2 regions of the Kitasatospora sp. NPDC003701 genome follow, and region 2 is predicted to be linked to the other one. Evidence: riboswitches for the same ligand, from Rfam matches in the RefSeq annotation. Region 2 holds a riboswitch; the other holds the start of a gene.
The links. Region 2 has a riboswitch for cobalamin ahead of ACWDRR_RS23935 (cobalamin biosynthesis protein). Riboswitches for the same ligand answer to the same signal wherever they lie in the genome.

Region 1 (7,312 bases), on a different contig from region 2:
CGGTCGGGAGTGGGAAGTCGGGTGGGCCGACTTCCCACTCCCGGTCCTGGTCCTGGTTCCGGTCCCGGCCCTGCGTTCTGTTCCTGCTTCGAGGGCGCGTTCTCTGTAGACCGGTCGGTATAAGTAGACCGATCTGTATAAGTAGACCGGTCGGTATAGAGGGCTCGGCCCTCGGTGGACCGGGCCAGCGGTGGGGCCGACGGCGGACTGTGGACGGAACCGTGCACCGCCCGTCGGCCGCCCCGTGGCCCGTGCCAGGAATATGCAGACCGGTCTACATAGGTGGACCGGTCTACATATTCGGCTCGGCTCAGCGGCGACGGCGGGCCTGCCAGACGGCGCCCGCAGCCAGGACGGCGACCAGGGCGCCCCCCGCGATCAGTCCGATGTCGGGACTGCTACTGCGGTCGCCGCCGTCGCCGTCGCCGGAGCCGCTCGTGGCCGGCCGGTTCGCCGCGCCGAGCTGGTCACCGCAACCCGCCTTCGGGTAACCGGCGATGGCGCAGAGCAGGCCGTTGGTGTCGTACCGCAGCGGCGGGGCGACGGCGGCCAGTACCTCGGCCGAGTTGGCGTTGCCGGGCACGACCGCGCAGGCGGTACGGGGCGCGGGCGGAGTCTCGCCGGGCGAGTCGGCGGCGGTGCCGAAGTCCAGGACCACCGCGACGCGCTTGCGCCCCGGCTGCTCGGCGGTGCCGCCGCAGACGGCGGCGAAGTCCCCGGCGGCGCCGGGCCGCGCGGCGTCCCGGCCGCCGTCTGGGCTGACGGCGAAGCGCCAGCCGTCCACGCTGCCGTCCTGCGGCACGAACACGGCGGGCCCCTGCTGCTGGTAGGCCCAGGCGCCGTCGGACCACTTCCAGAACGACCAGTACCGGTACCCGGCGGCCTGTGCGGGCGCCGCTCCCAGCACCAGCAGGATCAGCACCCCGGCGATCAGTCCGGCGACGAACCGGGCAGCCGCGGCCATTGCCCGCCGGCGCCGCTGCGGGTCGGCGCAGAGCCGCCCGGCCACGCACAGTCGACCGGCCGCAGGGGGCCGACCGGCGGCACCGGAACCACCAGCCACACCGGAACGATCGGCCACACCGGAACGACCGGCGGCGTCCTCCGCCCGACCCCCGGGGTCGGCCGGCCGCCCGGGCACGGCTGCCCGGGGGGTGCCGGGGCCGGTCACCGCTTCAGGCCCCGCTTGCGCTGCAGGCTCAGCACCAGGCCGCCGCCGACGCCGATCAGCAGACCGATGCCGATCGGCCACCACTGGCCGAGGCCGTCGTCCTTCTTCTTCGCAGGCGCCGAGGAGGCGGAGGCCGAAGCCGAAGCCGGGGCGGTCGCCTTGGGCGCCGGGCCGAGCGCGGTCAGCTGCGCGACCAGGTCGCCGCCGAACGCGGCGGGGTCGCGCTGGGCGGCCTGGGCGACCAGCAGCAGGGTGGCGGTGGCGGAGGCGTCGGTGCCGCTCTTCGTCCAGGTGCCGCCCTCCTTGGCCAGCCAGTCCACCGCGCCGGCGGCCTGCTGCGGGTGGCCGCCCTGGATCAGGCCGAGCGCCGCCCAGGCGGTGGCGGTGTAGTCGGGGGTGGGGGTGGCGCCGGGCAGGCTCAGGGTCAGGTGCTGGCCGCCGGCCGCGAGCTGGGCGGTGAGGTAGGCACCGGCCGCCTCGGCGGAGTCGGCGCGCGGCACGAGCGGCTCGGTGGCGCCGTCCGCGCAGGGCAGCGCCTTGGGCGCGGCATCCGTCCGGTTGGTGTTGGTGACCGGCAGCTTCCCGCCCGCCGCGGCGAGCGAGGCCTGGCCGCTGGCCAGGGCGTTCGGGGCGAGCGCGCCGGTCGGGTCGGGCTGGTAGGCGAAGGCCCCGCGCTGGTCGGCGGGGGCGGCGCAGCCGAGCTGGAAGAGCGCGAGCCCGTCGAAGGCGCTGCGGCCCGACTTGGCGACGCCCGCCGGGTCCAGCTTGGCGGCGAGCAGGGCGTTCACGGCCAGGCCCGTGGAGTTGGCGTCACCGGGGGTGCCGGGGGTGTAGGCCCAGCTGCCGTCCGCGTTCTGGTTGGCCTTGAGCCACTGGACGCCCTTGTCGACGGCGTCCTGGTGGCCGCCGAGCGCGACCAGGGCCTGGACGGCGACGGCGGTCGCGTTGCTGTCCTCGTTCTTGGCGTCGCACGCGGCCGAGGTGTCCGCGCGGTACGAGGGCCAGCCGCCGTCGGCGCACTGCTGGCCGGTCAGCCAGGAGACGGCGGAGTCGGCCGGGGTCACCTTGGCACCCGTCAGCGCGGTGAGGGCGAGGGACTGGCGCCACACGCCGTCGTACGTCGGGTCGCCCTTGCCGTAGAGGCCCTCGGGGACGGGCGCGGTGGCGCCGGTCGAGGGGCTGTCGGCGAGGGCCGGTGCGGCGGCGGCGCCGGCCAGCAGGGCGGCGGACAGGGCGGCGGCGCCCAGGCGGGCGGCGGTGAGCATGGTGGAGATGAGCCTTTCGATGAGCGGTGTGGTGGCCCGGGTGGGCCGTTCCGTAGACCTCGACGGTGCCGGGTACGGGTGTGCCCGGTCTGGCCGCTCGCCTCTCCCGGGCATTCCGACTGCCCCGGCCGTCCAGCGCCGGGCTCACGGTTGCGGGTCAGTGCCGGATTCGCACCGGCTTTCCCCGGAGGAGAAGCGGGATGGAGTTGTCCTGCCCGTCGACTTTAGCCGCCGCGACTGCGGCCTCCGTGACTCCGGCCGCCGAGCCCTCCGGCCGCCGAGCCGCCGAGCCGCGGTCGCCGCGCCCGGGCGGTCCGGTCGCCCCCGAGCCGCCCGGACCCCGAGCCGCCCGGACCCCGAGCCGTCGAGAACAGGTTCCACTTCGCCCCGGCCCGCCCGCGGCAGGGCGCTCAGGGCAGGGTGAGCAGCCGCGCGGCGGTGTGCAGGTCGGCGCGGACCTCGGCGATCGAGGCGCGTCCGGAGAGCCAGGAGACCAGGGCCGAGTGCCAGGTGTGCTCGATCACCCGGACGGCGGCGCGCTGGCTCTCGGTCGGCGGCCCGGACTGGCCGAGCGCGTCCAGGATCAGCTGCCCGGTGGCCGAGCTCACCCGGTCCACCTCGGCGCTCACCGAGCGGTCCGCGAACGAGAGCGCACGGACCATCGCCTCGGCCAGCAGCGGCTCGCGCTGGAGCGCGTGGAACGCCCGGGTGAGCGTCTCGGCGACCCTCGACGCCGCGTCCCGCTCGGCCGGCGGGTGCCGCCGGACCTGCTCCTGGAGGCCCTGCAACTGCTCCAGCATGACCGCGACCAGCAGATGGACCTTGGAGGGGAAGTACCGGTACAGGGTGCCGAGCGCCACCTGCGCGCCCTCCGCGACCTCCCGCATCTGCACCGCCTCGTACCCGCCGCGGGCGGCCAGCCCGGTGGCGGCCCGCAGGATCCGCCGCCGCCGTTCGGCCTGGCGGGCGGTCAGCGGCGGGTCGGCGGGCTGCCCGGCGGGGCCGGCGGCGGCGGTGGGTACGGGCGGGGCGGGCGGTGGCAAGGGTGCTCCCGGGGCGCGAGAGTGACGGGGTGCTCCGGCTGGTCCGGCTGCTGCTCCGGCAGGTGTTCCCGGCGTGGCGTGAATCACCAGCCCTGGCACCTGAGGAGTCGCTACGGGCCGGTATCTTCGAGGTCTCTCATTGTTCACATGGTCACTGGCGAACTCCACACCACACTGAAACCTGATCTACTTTAGCGACCGGCAGCACAGACTTCAGCAAGGACGGGAGCCGACGATGACCGCGCAGCCGCTGCGGATTGCCCTGTTGTCGTACCGCGGCGACCCGTTCTGCGGCGGCCAGGGCGTCTACGTACGGCACCTCTCCCGCGAGCTGGCCCGCCTGGGCCACCACGTGGACGTGATCGGCTCCCAGCCGTACCCGGTGCTGGACGAGGTCGAGGGCCCCGGCTCGGTCCGCCTGGTCGAGCTGCCCAGCCTGGACCTCTACCGCGCCGACGACCCGTTCCGCACGCCGGGACTGGCCGAGTACCGGGGCCCGGTGGACGTGCTGGAGTTCGTCACCATGCGCACCGGCGGCTTCCCCGAGCCCCTGACGTTCTCGCTCCGCGCCCGTCAGTACCTCGCCCTGCACAAGGGCCGCTACGACGTGGTGCACGACAACCAGACCCTCGGGTACGGCCTCCTCGGCCTCGCGCGGCACGGGTTCCCGCTGGTCACCACGATCCACCACCCGATCACCGTGGACCGGCAGCTGGAACTGGACGCCGCCCCGAGCCTGCCCCGCCGCCTCTCGCTGCGCCGCTGGTACGCCTTCACCCGGATGCAGCGCCGGGTGGCCGCCCGGCTGGACCGCATCATCACCGTCTCCGGCACCTCGAAGCGCGAGATCGCCGAGCACCTGGGCACCGCGCCGGGCGCGATCTCGGTGGTGCCGATCGGTGCCGACACCCGGCTCTGGTCGCCGTCCGACCGCGTGGCCCGGGTGCCCGGCCGGATCGTCACCACCTCCAGCGCCGACGTCCCGCTCAAGGGCCTGGTGCACCTGGTCGAGGCGCTGGCCAAGGTCCGCACCGAGCGGGACGCGCACCTGGTCGTGGTCGGCAAGCCGCAGAAGGAGCACGGTCCGGTCGCCGAGGCCGTGCGCCGCTTCGGTCTGGAGCAGTTCATCGAGTTCCGCCACGGCCTGACCGACGACGAGCTGGTCGACCTGTACCGCTCGGCCGAGGTGGCCTGCGTGCCGTCGCTGTACGAGGGCTTCTCGCTGCCCGCCGCCGAGGCGATGGCCACCGGCACCCCGCTGGTGGCCACCACCGGCGGGGCGATCCCCGAGGTGGCCGGGCCGGACGGCGAGACCTGTCTCGCGGTGCCGCCGGGCGACGCGGGTGCGCTGGCCGCGGCGCTCGGCCGGCTGCTGGACGACCCGCGGCTGCGCGCCACGCTCGGTGAGGCCGGGCGCGAGCGGGTGCTCGCGCGGTTCACCTGGGAGCGGGCCGCCGCCCTGACCGCCGACAGCTACCGGGCGGCGATCGCCACCGGCGTCGGGCGCCGGGCCCGGTCCGGTCCGGGCTGGCGGTACGTGGCCTGACGGGTCGCCGGACCCGTTCTCGTCGGATCCGCCCCGGTGGGTCCGACGCTTCGTCGGACCCGGCCGGGCCGGCTCGGCGTCACAAACGTTTGGTACCAGAGGAATGGGAGCCCGCAGTGCTGACCGTTGATTTCTCGCGCTTCCCGCTCGCCCCCGGCGACCGGGTGCTCGACCTGGGCTGCGGCGGGGGGCGGCACGCGTTCGAGTGCTACCGGCGCGGGGCCCGGGTGACCGCCCTCGACCAGAGCGCCGAGGAGATCGCCGAGGTCAAGAAGTGGTTCGCCGCCATGGCGGAGGCCGGCGAGGCACCCGAGGGCGCGTCGGCGGTCGCGATGGAGGGCAACGCGCTGGCCCTGCCGTTCGAGGACGAGTACTTCGACAAGATCATCATCTCTGAGGTGATGGAGCACATCCCGGACGACAAGGGCGTGCTCAACGAGATGTTCCGGGTGCTCAAGCCCGGCGGGCTGCTGGCCGTCACCGTGCCGCGCTGGCTGCCCGAGAAGATCTGCTGGGCACTCTCCGACGAGTACCACGAGGTCGAGGGCGGCCACATCCGGATCTACCGGGGCGACGAGCTGCTCGACAAGCTCAAGGACGCCGGCCTGGAGCCGTACGGCACCCACCACGCGCACGCGCTGCACTCGCCCTACTGGTGGATCAAGTGCGCGGTCGGGGTGGACAACGACAAGGCGCTGCCGGTCAAGGCCTACCACCAGCTGCTGGTCTGGGACATCGTCGGCACCCCGGTGATCAGCAGGCTCACCAAGGCCGCGGAGAAGGCCCTCAACCCGGTGATCGGCAAGAGCTTCGTCGCCTACGCCTCCAAGCCGAACCGCGTCGAGGTCGCGCCGGACCGCGTCGGGGCCCCGTCGGACCGCGTCGAGGGCGGCCGGAGCGGGTCCGGGCGGACCGACGCCGGGCAGGCCGACGCCGGGCGGGCCGGAGAGTGACCGCCGCCGTCCCCGAGGTGCTGCTGCTGGACGGGGTGCTCGACGCCGAGCAGGCCGCCAGCACCGTCCGCAGCATCCTCGCCGAGCAGCAGAGCGACGGCGCGATACCGTGGTTCACCGGTCATCACCTGGACCCGTGGGACCACACCGAGGCCGCGATGGCCCTGGACACGGCCGGCGAGCACGCCGCCGCCGAGGCCGCCTACCGCTGGCTGGCGGCCCGTCAGAACCCCGACGGCTCCTGGTACGCCGCTTACGCGTACGGGCAGGGCGGCACCGACGGCGAGGTCTCGAACCCGGCCAAGGAGACCAACTTCTGCGCCTACGTGGCCGTCGGCGTCTGGCACCACCACCTCAGCACCGGGGACGACGCCTTCCTGGAGTGGATCTGGCCGGTCGTGCGGCGCGCCCTCGACTTCATCGTCGGCCTGCGGCTGCCCGGCGGCCCGATCTCCTGGCGGGTCGACGAGCACGGCGAGGCGCCCGACGAGGCGCTGCTGACCGGCTCCTCCAGCATCCTGCACGCGCTCCGCTGCGGCCTGGCCGTCGCCGACTACCTGGAGGAGCCGCAGCCCGACTGGGAGCTGGCGGCCGGCCGGCTGCGGCACGCCATCGCGCACCACCCCGAGCGGTTCCTGGACAAGGACCGCTACTCGATGGACTGGTACTACCCCGTGCTCGGCACCGCGCTGCGCGGCCCGGCCGCGCTGGAGCGGATCGAGCGGGACTGGGACCGCTTCGTCGTCCCCGGCCTCGGGGTGCGCTGCGTCAGCGACCGCCCCTGGGTGACCGGCGGCGAGAGCGCCGAACTGGCCATGGCGCTCTGGGCGGTCGGCGAGTCCGACCGCGCGGTCGAGATCCTGCGCTGGATCCAGAAGCACCTGCGGCACGGCGACGGCTCGTACTGGACCGGCTACGTCTTCGAGGACGACGCCATCTGGCCCGAGGAGCGCACCACCTGGACGGCGGGGGCGCTGCTGCTGGCCGTCGCCGCGCTCGGCGGCGATCCGGCCACGGTGACGGTCTTCGGCGGCGACCAGCTGCCCACCGGCCTGGTGGTCCAGGACTGCTGCTGAGTCCGGCCCGGGCGGCCGGGCGGACCGACGACGAAGGGGCGGGACCGGAGTGATCCGGTCCCGCCCCTTCGGTGTCGCCTGCCGGTGTGTCAGCCGCGCTGGATACCGGTGGTGTCGTTCAGCACGCCCTGGGTGCCGTCCTGGAGCTGGGCGACCAGCGCGGCGCCGCGCTGCTCGACCGCCAGGTACCAGGTGCCCGGGACGAGGTCGCCGACCGGAGCGCCGGCCGGGTTGTCCTTCGGGGCCAGCTGACGCGGC
Region 2 (7,312 bases):
AAAGGTCTTCGATGCCCATCAGCCCGTCCCCTCACACCTCCGTCACGGACCGCGATGCCCTCGCCGCCACGACGGCCGGTCGGCGACCCCGCGTGACCATCGCGCGCGGAGCCACCCCCTGGTTCGTCCCCACCCTCGCCACCGCCGCCGTGACCACCGCCCTCACCCGGCGCAACGGCGCGTGGGCCCTGGCGGCGGTACCCGCCTGTGCGCTCAGCGCGGGCATGCTGTGGTTCTTCCGCGACCCCGAGCGTGAGATCGGCACGGGCAGAGTGATCTCCCCCGCCGACGGCGTGGTGCAGAGCATCGACGCCTGGCCGGACGGCCGCACCCGGGTGGCGATCTTCATGAGCCCGCTCAACGTGCACGTCAACCGGGCGCCCCTGCCCGGCACCGTGACCTCCGTGGAGCATGTCGCGGGTGGCTTCGTGCCCGCGTTCAACAAGGACAGCGACCAGAACGAGCGGGTCGTCTGGCACTTCGAGACCGAGCTCGGCGACATCGAGATGGTGCAGATCGCGGGGGCCGTGGCCCGCCGGATCGTGCCGTACGTCGACGCCGGTACCAAGGTCGAGCAGGGCGATCGGATCGGTCTGATCCGCTTCGGGTCCCGGGTCGACACCTACCTGCCGGCCGGCGTCGAGGTCGGCGTCGAGGTCGGCCAGAAGACCACAGCCGGGGTGACGCGCCTTGACCGTGACTGATCCTGAGACGATCGTCGGCCTGGACGACGAGGAGACGGCCCTGCGCCGCCGCCGCTGGGCGCGCGACCGCGAGCTGCGCGCCCCGCGCTCTCCTCAGCACCTGTCCACCGCCGACTTCCTGACCCTGGGGAACGCCGTCTGCGGCTTCCTGGCGATCTACTCGATCACCACCGGGGTCCTCGTCCCGCACATCACCAACCCGGACGCCGCGCCGGACAAGCACAGCGCCGCCACCGCGGTGACGCTGCTGCTGATCGGTTCGATGTGCGACCTCTTCGACGGGCTGGTGGCGCGCAAGCTGCGCTCCTCCGCCCTCGGGGCCGAGCTCGACAACCTGGCCGACCTGATCAGCTTCGGCATCGCGCCGGCCTACTTCGTCGCGGTCTGGGGCATGGTCTCGCCCGGCTCCGACAGCCGCCTCTCGGCGCTGATCGCGCTGACGGTGCTGCTGTCCGTGGTGCTGCGGCTGGCGCGCTTCTCCGCCGTGAAGATGCGACCCGGGGTGTTCCAGGGCATGCCCTGCCCGATGGGCGCGATGACGGTGATCGCCATCGTGCTGCTCGACCCGCCGTTCCTGCCCGGCCTGCTGGCCATCGCGGGCACCGCGTACCTGATGATGAGCCGGATCGAGTACCCGAAGCCGCAGGGGCTGCTGGCCACCGCCACGCTCTGCTGGATCGTGCTCTCGATCGGCTGCCTGGCGGCCTGGGCGACCGGGGCACCCGGCGGCGACACGCTGCTGCACATCGGCGCCTTCGCCCAGATCACGCTGGCCGCGATGGCCCCGCTGCTGGTGATCCGGCGCAAGGTCGGCCAGAAGGTCGGGGACGTCCGGGCGCGCCGCGCGGAGTCCCGGATCGGCTGATCCCGCAGGACGTACGACGAAGGGCCCGGATCCGCTCGGCGGATCCGGGCCCTTTCGCATGCCCTGCGGCGGCCCTGCGGACGCCCTCGCGGCGCTCCTGCGGCCCTGCGGCGCCTCCCTGCGGCCCGGGGACCGGGCAGCGGCCGGCTACGCCCCGCCGCGGTGGACGCTGAAGGCCGAGCGGCGGGCCGCCCGCGCCACGCCCGGGTCCGGGTGGACGCTGGAGACGGCGGTCAGCACCGAGGCCGCCCGGGGGTGGCCGGACTGCCGGGCACGGGCGAACAGCCGGACCGGGTCACCGGCCGAGGCGCCCTCGACGTGGCCCACCAGGAGCTCGGTCTCGCCGTGGTCGAGCACGGCGGCCGCGGTGTCCACCCAGAGCCAGGCGGCGTCCTCCGCGCCCAGCACATCGGCCGGGGCGACGCCCTCGTCCGACTGCTCGGCCAGCCAGAGCAGCGCGTAGGGACGCAGCACGGGCGCGTCCACGGCGGCCCGGACGGCCTGCTCGGCGGTGGAGCCGGCCACCCGCAGGGCCTCGAAGGCGAGGCCGCGGACCAGGGCGTCGTCACCCTGGGCGGCGTCCAGCAGCTCGGCCACCGCCCGGTCGGCCGGCCGGGCCGCCACCCAGGCGCGGAACTCGGCCCGGGCCGGGCCCGGCGAGTAGTCGGCGCAGGCGTTGAGCAGCTCGAAGGCGCTCTGCTCGATGTGCCCGGCGGCGGTCTGCGCGACGGTGCAGATCTCCTCCAGCTTGGCCCGCACCGCCCAGTGCCCGAGCGGGGAGAGCTCGGCGGCGTCGTCCCTGCGGACCACCGCGCCGACGGCGGCCAGGCCGTCCAGCATCCAGTCCAGGACGGCGGCCACGTCGGAGGGCGCGGCCGGGGTGTCGATCTGCGGCTCGCGGCAGGTGCCGCGGACGGCGGAGACCGCCGAGGCCGCGTGCGGCACGGGCGAGAGGCCCAGCGCGCCGTCGCCGCCGCCGACCCGGCGCTCGTCCAGGCCCCGGCGCAGCAGCTCCAGCAGCTCGCTGTCGGCGACCGGACCGGCCACCAGGTGCAGGAAGGAGAGCAGCTGCGGCGCCTGGTCGACGGCCTGCCCGGCGAGCACCGCGAAGACGCCGCGCAGGGCGGCGGGCGGCACCGGGGCGAGCAGCGTCCAGGCGTCGAACAGGGCCGACCAGCCGCGGACCACGGCCTCGTCGTCGTGCTCCCAGGCGTGCAGGCGCCAGCCGGGGGCGGCGCCGCCGTCCCGGGCCTCGACCAGGCCGACCAGCAGGGCCTGGCCCCAGGCCTTGGTGGCGGCGCCCACCGTCATGGCGAGGGCGCGGCCGGCGGCGCGGGCGTCCTCGGGGAGCAGCTCGCCGCGCTTGTCGACCTCGGCGAGTTCACCGGCCCAGCGGGCGATGCGGACGGCGTCGATCAGCATCCGGCGGGCCAGCGGGGCGAGCTCGGCGGGAGCGGGGAAGCCCTCCGGCACCGGGACCCGGCCACGGCCGGGGGCGGGTGCGGGGCCTCGTCGGCGGGGTACGCCGGAGCCGCCCGGCCTGGCGCCGGCGGGGCGGTGGGCAGTTCCGGGGAGACGGGTCACCGTCGCACCGGAGCCGATCGTCGGCGGGAGCTGGGCATCACGGTCGCGCGGATTCCGAGACGTCACGTCGAGCAGTCTTCCCCTTGTACCGGCCTTCTGTCACATCCGATCGGCCCCGACTCCCGGGAGGCGGTCGCGGGGGGTCGACAAGATCGGGCAACAGAGGCCAAACCGCCTGGCCGGATCTGTATGACGCGAACACGCCAGCTCGGGAGCGGTGGGGTGGACGGGGCGCGGGAGGAGGGTCGGGACGCGGGCGCCGGCCCCTTCCGGACCCGGCGCGGCGGCGGCTCAGAGCAGCGGGGTGAGCCAGCGCCGGAGGTGCTCCTCGTAGCGGTCGGGGTCGGCGTTCCAGAGGGCCGCGTGCTCCCCGTCCGGGACGGCCTGGAGGCCGACCACGTCCGAGCGCCGGTCGGCGAGCCGGGCGGCGGCCCGCCAGGGCGCCAGCGTGTCGTCGGACCCCTGCAGCAGGAGCGTGGGCACCCGCAGGTCGGTGCCGTCCGCGAGGCGGGCGAAGTCGGCCAGATCCACGCCCGCGCGGCCCTCCGCGGCGAGCGCGCCCAGCTCGGCGGCGGCGCCCCGGTAGCCGGCCCGGGCCGCGCCCCGGCGGGCGGTGGCCGGGAAGTCGAGCACCGGCGAGTCCAGCACCAGGCCGCTGATCGAGGACGCCCAGGCGGAGCGGGCCGCGGTCTGCAGGGCGATGGTCGCGCCGAGCGACCAGCCGTAGAGGATGACCCGCCCGGCGCCGCTGTCGAGGGCCAGCCGCAGGGCCGCCTCGACGTCCCGCCACTCCGTCTCGCCGAAGTGGCCGAGACCGTCCGGGGAGGCCGGCGCGCCCTGGTCGCCGCGGTAGGTGACGGCGAGGACGGGCAGGCCGAGCCGGTGCAGGACGGGGATCACCGGGAGGGTCTGCTGCCGGTCCGCGCCGGGGCCGTGCACCAGGATCACCCAGGCGCCGCGCTTGCCGTCGAGCCGCCAGGCGGGCAGCGCGCCCAGTTCGCCCTCGACGGCGGTCTCGGTGAACGGCAGGCCGAGCGCACCGGTCGGGTCGCCGAGGTACACCCGGGGGGTGAAGCGGACCGAGGTGCCGGGGACCAGGGTGCCCCGGTCGGCGCGGACCAGCCGCCGGGTGACGCCCCGCTCGTCGGCGTGCAGGACCTCGTCGACCACCGCGTGCCCGCCGCCGGCCCACTCGACGGCCCAGCGGCCGGCGCGGGCGCTCTCGGCGCCGCGGGTGAAGGTGACCCGTCCGGCGGCGAGGCCCAGCACCACGACGGGGCCGGCGGCCCGCTCACGGGCGGCCGCCGGGTGGACCATCCGCTCGGACGCCCTCCGGCCGATCAGCAGGACGGCGGCCCCGGTACCGACGGCGGCGGCCGCCACGGCGGCTGCGGTTCCCCAACGCATATCGCTCCCCGCTCTGTTGGTCGCGGACTGGGCACTGTGCCCACCAGTCCACTCGCGGCGGCGGCGCCCGGCCACCGGACACGGCCGTCCGGGTCACGGCCGTCCGGGTCACGGCGGGGGCGGGGACCACCGCGGGGGGCGGCGCGGGGAGGGCAGCGGGGAGGGTCCCGCGGACGCCGGCCCGTCAGACCGGGAGCTCCGTCTCCAGCCGGCCCAGCAGCTCCCAGAACCGCTCGCCGAGCGGCCGGGCCCCCGGCGCCACCGGGTCCGCCGCCGGGGCCGGGGAGCCCCAGCTGCCGGCGCCCCAGTGCGAGGAGACCTGGTTCTCGTTCTGCAGCACCGTCAGCACGGTGGCGAGGTCGTCCTCGTGCACCGGCACGATCCGGCCGATCGCCCGGACGTGCGCCTGCCAGCGGCCGTCCACGCCCTGCCGCAGCCGCCGGTCCAGCTCGTCCGCCCGGCCCGTCACCGCGACCAGCTCGCGCAGGGTCAGGCCGAGCACCCGGGCCAGCGCGTGCGTCTGCTCCTGGTCGCCGTCCCACTGACCGGTCGCCTCGGCCAGCTGGTACTGCCGCAGGGCGATGCCGATCCGGCGGGCCGCGCCCTCCTGGTTGAGCTCCCGGGCGACCCGGAGGTCCCGCAGCCGGGCCGGGCGGACGCCCATCAGCTGGGCCGGCGGACACCAGAGCGCCCGGGCCAGCGCGATGAACTCCTCCTCGGTGGGGCGCAGCTCACCGCTCTCCCAGCCGAGCACGTGGGCGGGCAGCAGCCGGACGCCGTGCGCGGCCATGCCCTCGGCCACCTGCTCGGGGGTCAGGCCGAGGCCGGCGCGGTGCGCGCGGGCCGCCGCGGGCGAGAAGGGCACCGGAGGCAGGGCGGGTGGCTGTCTGCGTCGCATGGGACCAGACGGTAGGGGGTGGTCCGGCCGCCCCCCAGCCGCCGAACACACGAAGCGGGACTGGAGGCTCCTCCAGGCGACTGGACGATCCCACAGGCTGTCATGCCCCTGCGGGGGGTGCCGATCGGAGGTAGCCACGGGGCCGGGAAACCCGGCGGCGCTGTGACCTACCCCTCCGTGACCTCGGTTGACGCACGGTTCGGCCGCGTGATGGGATCCTTCAGCCAAACGGAGGCATGCAGAGGAAGCCGGTGCGAGTCCGGCGCGGTCCCGCCACTGTCACCGGGGAGCACACTCGGAGTCCCTCCTCGCCCGCCGCGGCGCCGGAGGGGGCCCATCGCGGCGGGCCGTCGAAGCCGCTGGAAGGCCCGGGAGTGCGTCCGCCCCGGAAGCCAGGAGACTCTCGCCCCCGGTACGTCGATCCAGGGCGCGGACCCTGAGTGAGGACACGCACGCGATGCAGGCTGCCCCGACCTTCCGAGACCTCCGCTGTCCGTCGTGCGCCCGCTGACCCGCGCCGCCGCCTACGCGCTGGGCGCCGCCGCCGGGTACCTCGCCGACGCCCGCTTCGCCGACCCGCGCCGCGGCCACCCGGTGGCCGTCTTCGGCAGCGCGGCCGGCCGCCTGGAGCGCCGGATCTGGCGCGACCACCGCGCCGTCGGCACCGCCTTCACCGCGCTCTGCGTGGGCACCGTCGCGGCCGGCGCGGTGGCCGCCGACCGCACCCTGGGCCGCCGGCCGCTCGGGCGGGCCGCGCTGGCCGCCGCCGCGACCTGGACGGTGCTCGGCGGCACCTCGCTCACCCGTGAGGCCCGCACGATCGGACGCTCGCTCGCCGCGCACGACCTCGCGGCGGCGCGCGGGCGGCTGCCGCACCTGTGCGGACGCGACCCGAGCGGGCTCGATGAGCAGCAGATCGCCCGCGCGGTGGTCGAGTCGGTCGCCGAGAACACCGCCGACGCCGTGGTCAACGCGCTCGTCTGGGGCGCCCTCGCCGGGGCGCCCGGCCTGCTGGCCTTCCGCGCCGTCAACACCCTGGACGCGATGGTCGGCCACCGCTCGGCGCGCCACGCCCGGTTCGGCTGGGCCTCGGCCCGGCTGGACGACGCGGCGGGCTGGCCGGGCGCGCGGCTGACCGCGCTGCTGACCGTCGCCGCCGCGCCCGAGCCCCGGACGGCCTGGCGGGTCTGGCGGCGGGACGGCTCCGCCCACCCCAGCCCCAACGCGGGCCAGGCCGAGTCGGCCTTCGCCGGCGCCGTCGGCGTACGCCTCGGCGGCACCCTGCGGTACGGCTCCCGGGTGGAGCACCGGCCGGTGCTGGGCGGCGAGCTGCGGCCGGTGACGGTGGACGACATCGAGCGCGCCTGCCGGCTCTCCCGCCGGGTGGGACTGCTCGCACTGGGTACGACCGTCGCCGGGCACGCCGTCGTGCAGGCACTCAAGGCGGGCAAGCGAAGGGGGAGCGCATGAGCAACGCACTGCTGGTCGCCGGGACGACCTCGGACGCCGGCAAGAGCGTGGTCACCGCGGGCATCTGCCGCTGGCTGGCCCGTCAGGGCGTCGCCGTGGCGCCGTTCAAGGCGCAGAACATGTCGCTGAACTCCTTCGTCACCGCCGACGGCGCCGAGATCGGCCGCGCCCAGGCGATGCAGGCCCAGGCGGCCCGGGTGGAGCCCGAGGCGGCGATGAACCCGGTGCTGCTCAAGCCCGGCGCGGACGGCCGCAGCCAGGTGGTGCTGCTCGGCCGCGCGGTCGCCGAGGTCGGCGCGCTGGACTACCGCGAGCGCAAGCCCGTCCTGCTGGAGCGGGCCCTGGAGTGCCTGGCCGACCTGCGCCGCCGCTACGACGTGGTGG

Region 1: linked by a shared signal. The riboswitch ahead of ACWDRR_RS32410 (prenyltransferase/squalene oxidase repeat-containing protein) and the one ahead of ACWDRR_RS23935 (cobalamin biosynthesis protein) in region 2 are both predicted to bind cobalamin.

The regions. Positions count from the first base shown of each region.
Region 1 is NZ_JBSFNM010000048.1:11,616-18,927, reverse strand. It holds gene ACWDRR_RS32415 (SCO2322 family protein) at 311-964, opposite strand; gene ACWDRR_RS32410 (prenyltransferase/squalene oxidase repeat-containing protein) at 1,168-2,436, opposite strand; cobalamin riboswitch at 2,525-2,645, opposite strand; gene ACWDRR_RS32405 (TetR family transcriptional regulator) at 2,847-3,479, opposite strand; gene ACWDRR_RS32400 (glycosyltransferase family 4 protein) at 3,715-5,025, shown strand; gene ACWDRR_RS32395 (class I SAM-dependent methyltransferase) at 5,142-5,978, shown strand; gene ACWDRR_RS32390 (prenyltransferase) at 5,975-7,054, shown strand; gene ACWDRR_RS32385 (hypothetical protein) at 7,144-7,312, opposite strand, start outside.
Region 2 is NZ_JBSFNM010000026.1:54,872-62,183, reverse strand. It holds gene ACWDRR_RS23960 (phosphatidylserine decarboxylase) at 12-704, shown strand; gene ACWDRR_RS23955 (CDP-alcohol phosphatidyltransferase family protein) at 691-1,569, shown strand; gene ACWDRR_RS23950 (hypothetical protein) at 1,717-3,219, opposite strand; gene ACWDRR_RS23945 (alpha/beta hydrolase family protein) at 3,445-4,560, opposite strand; gene ACWDRR_RS23940 (transcriptional regulator) at 4,745-5,458, opposite strand; cobalamin riboswitch at 5,673-5,863, shown strand; gene ACWDRR_RS23935 (cobalamin biosynthesis protein) at 5,957-6,928, shown strand; gene ACWDRR_RS23930 (cobyric acid synthase) at 6,925-7,312, shown strand, end outside.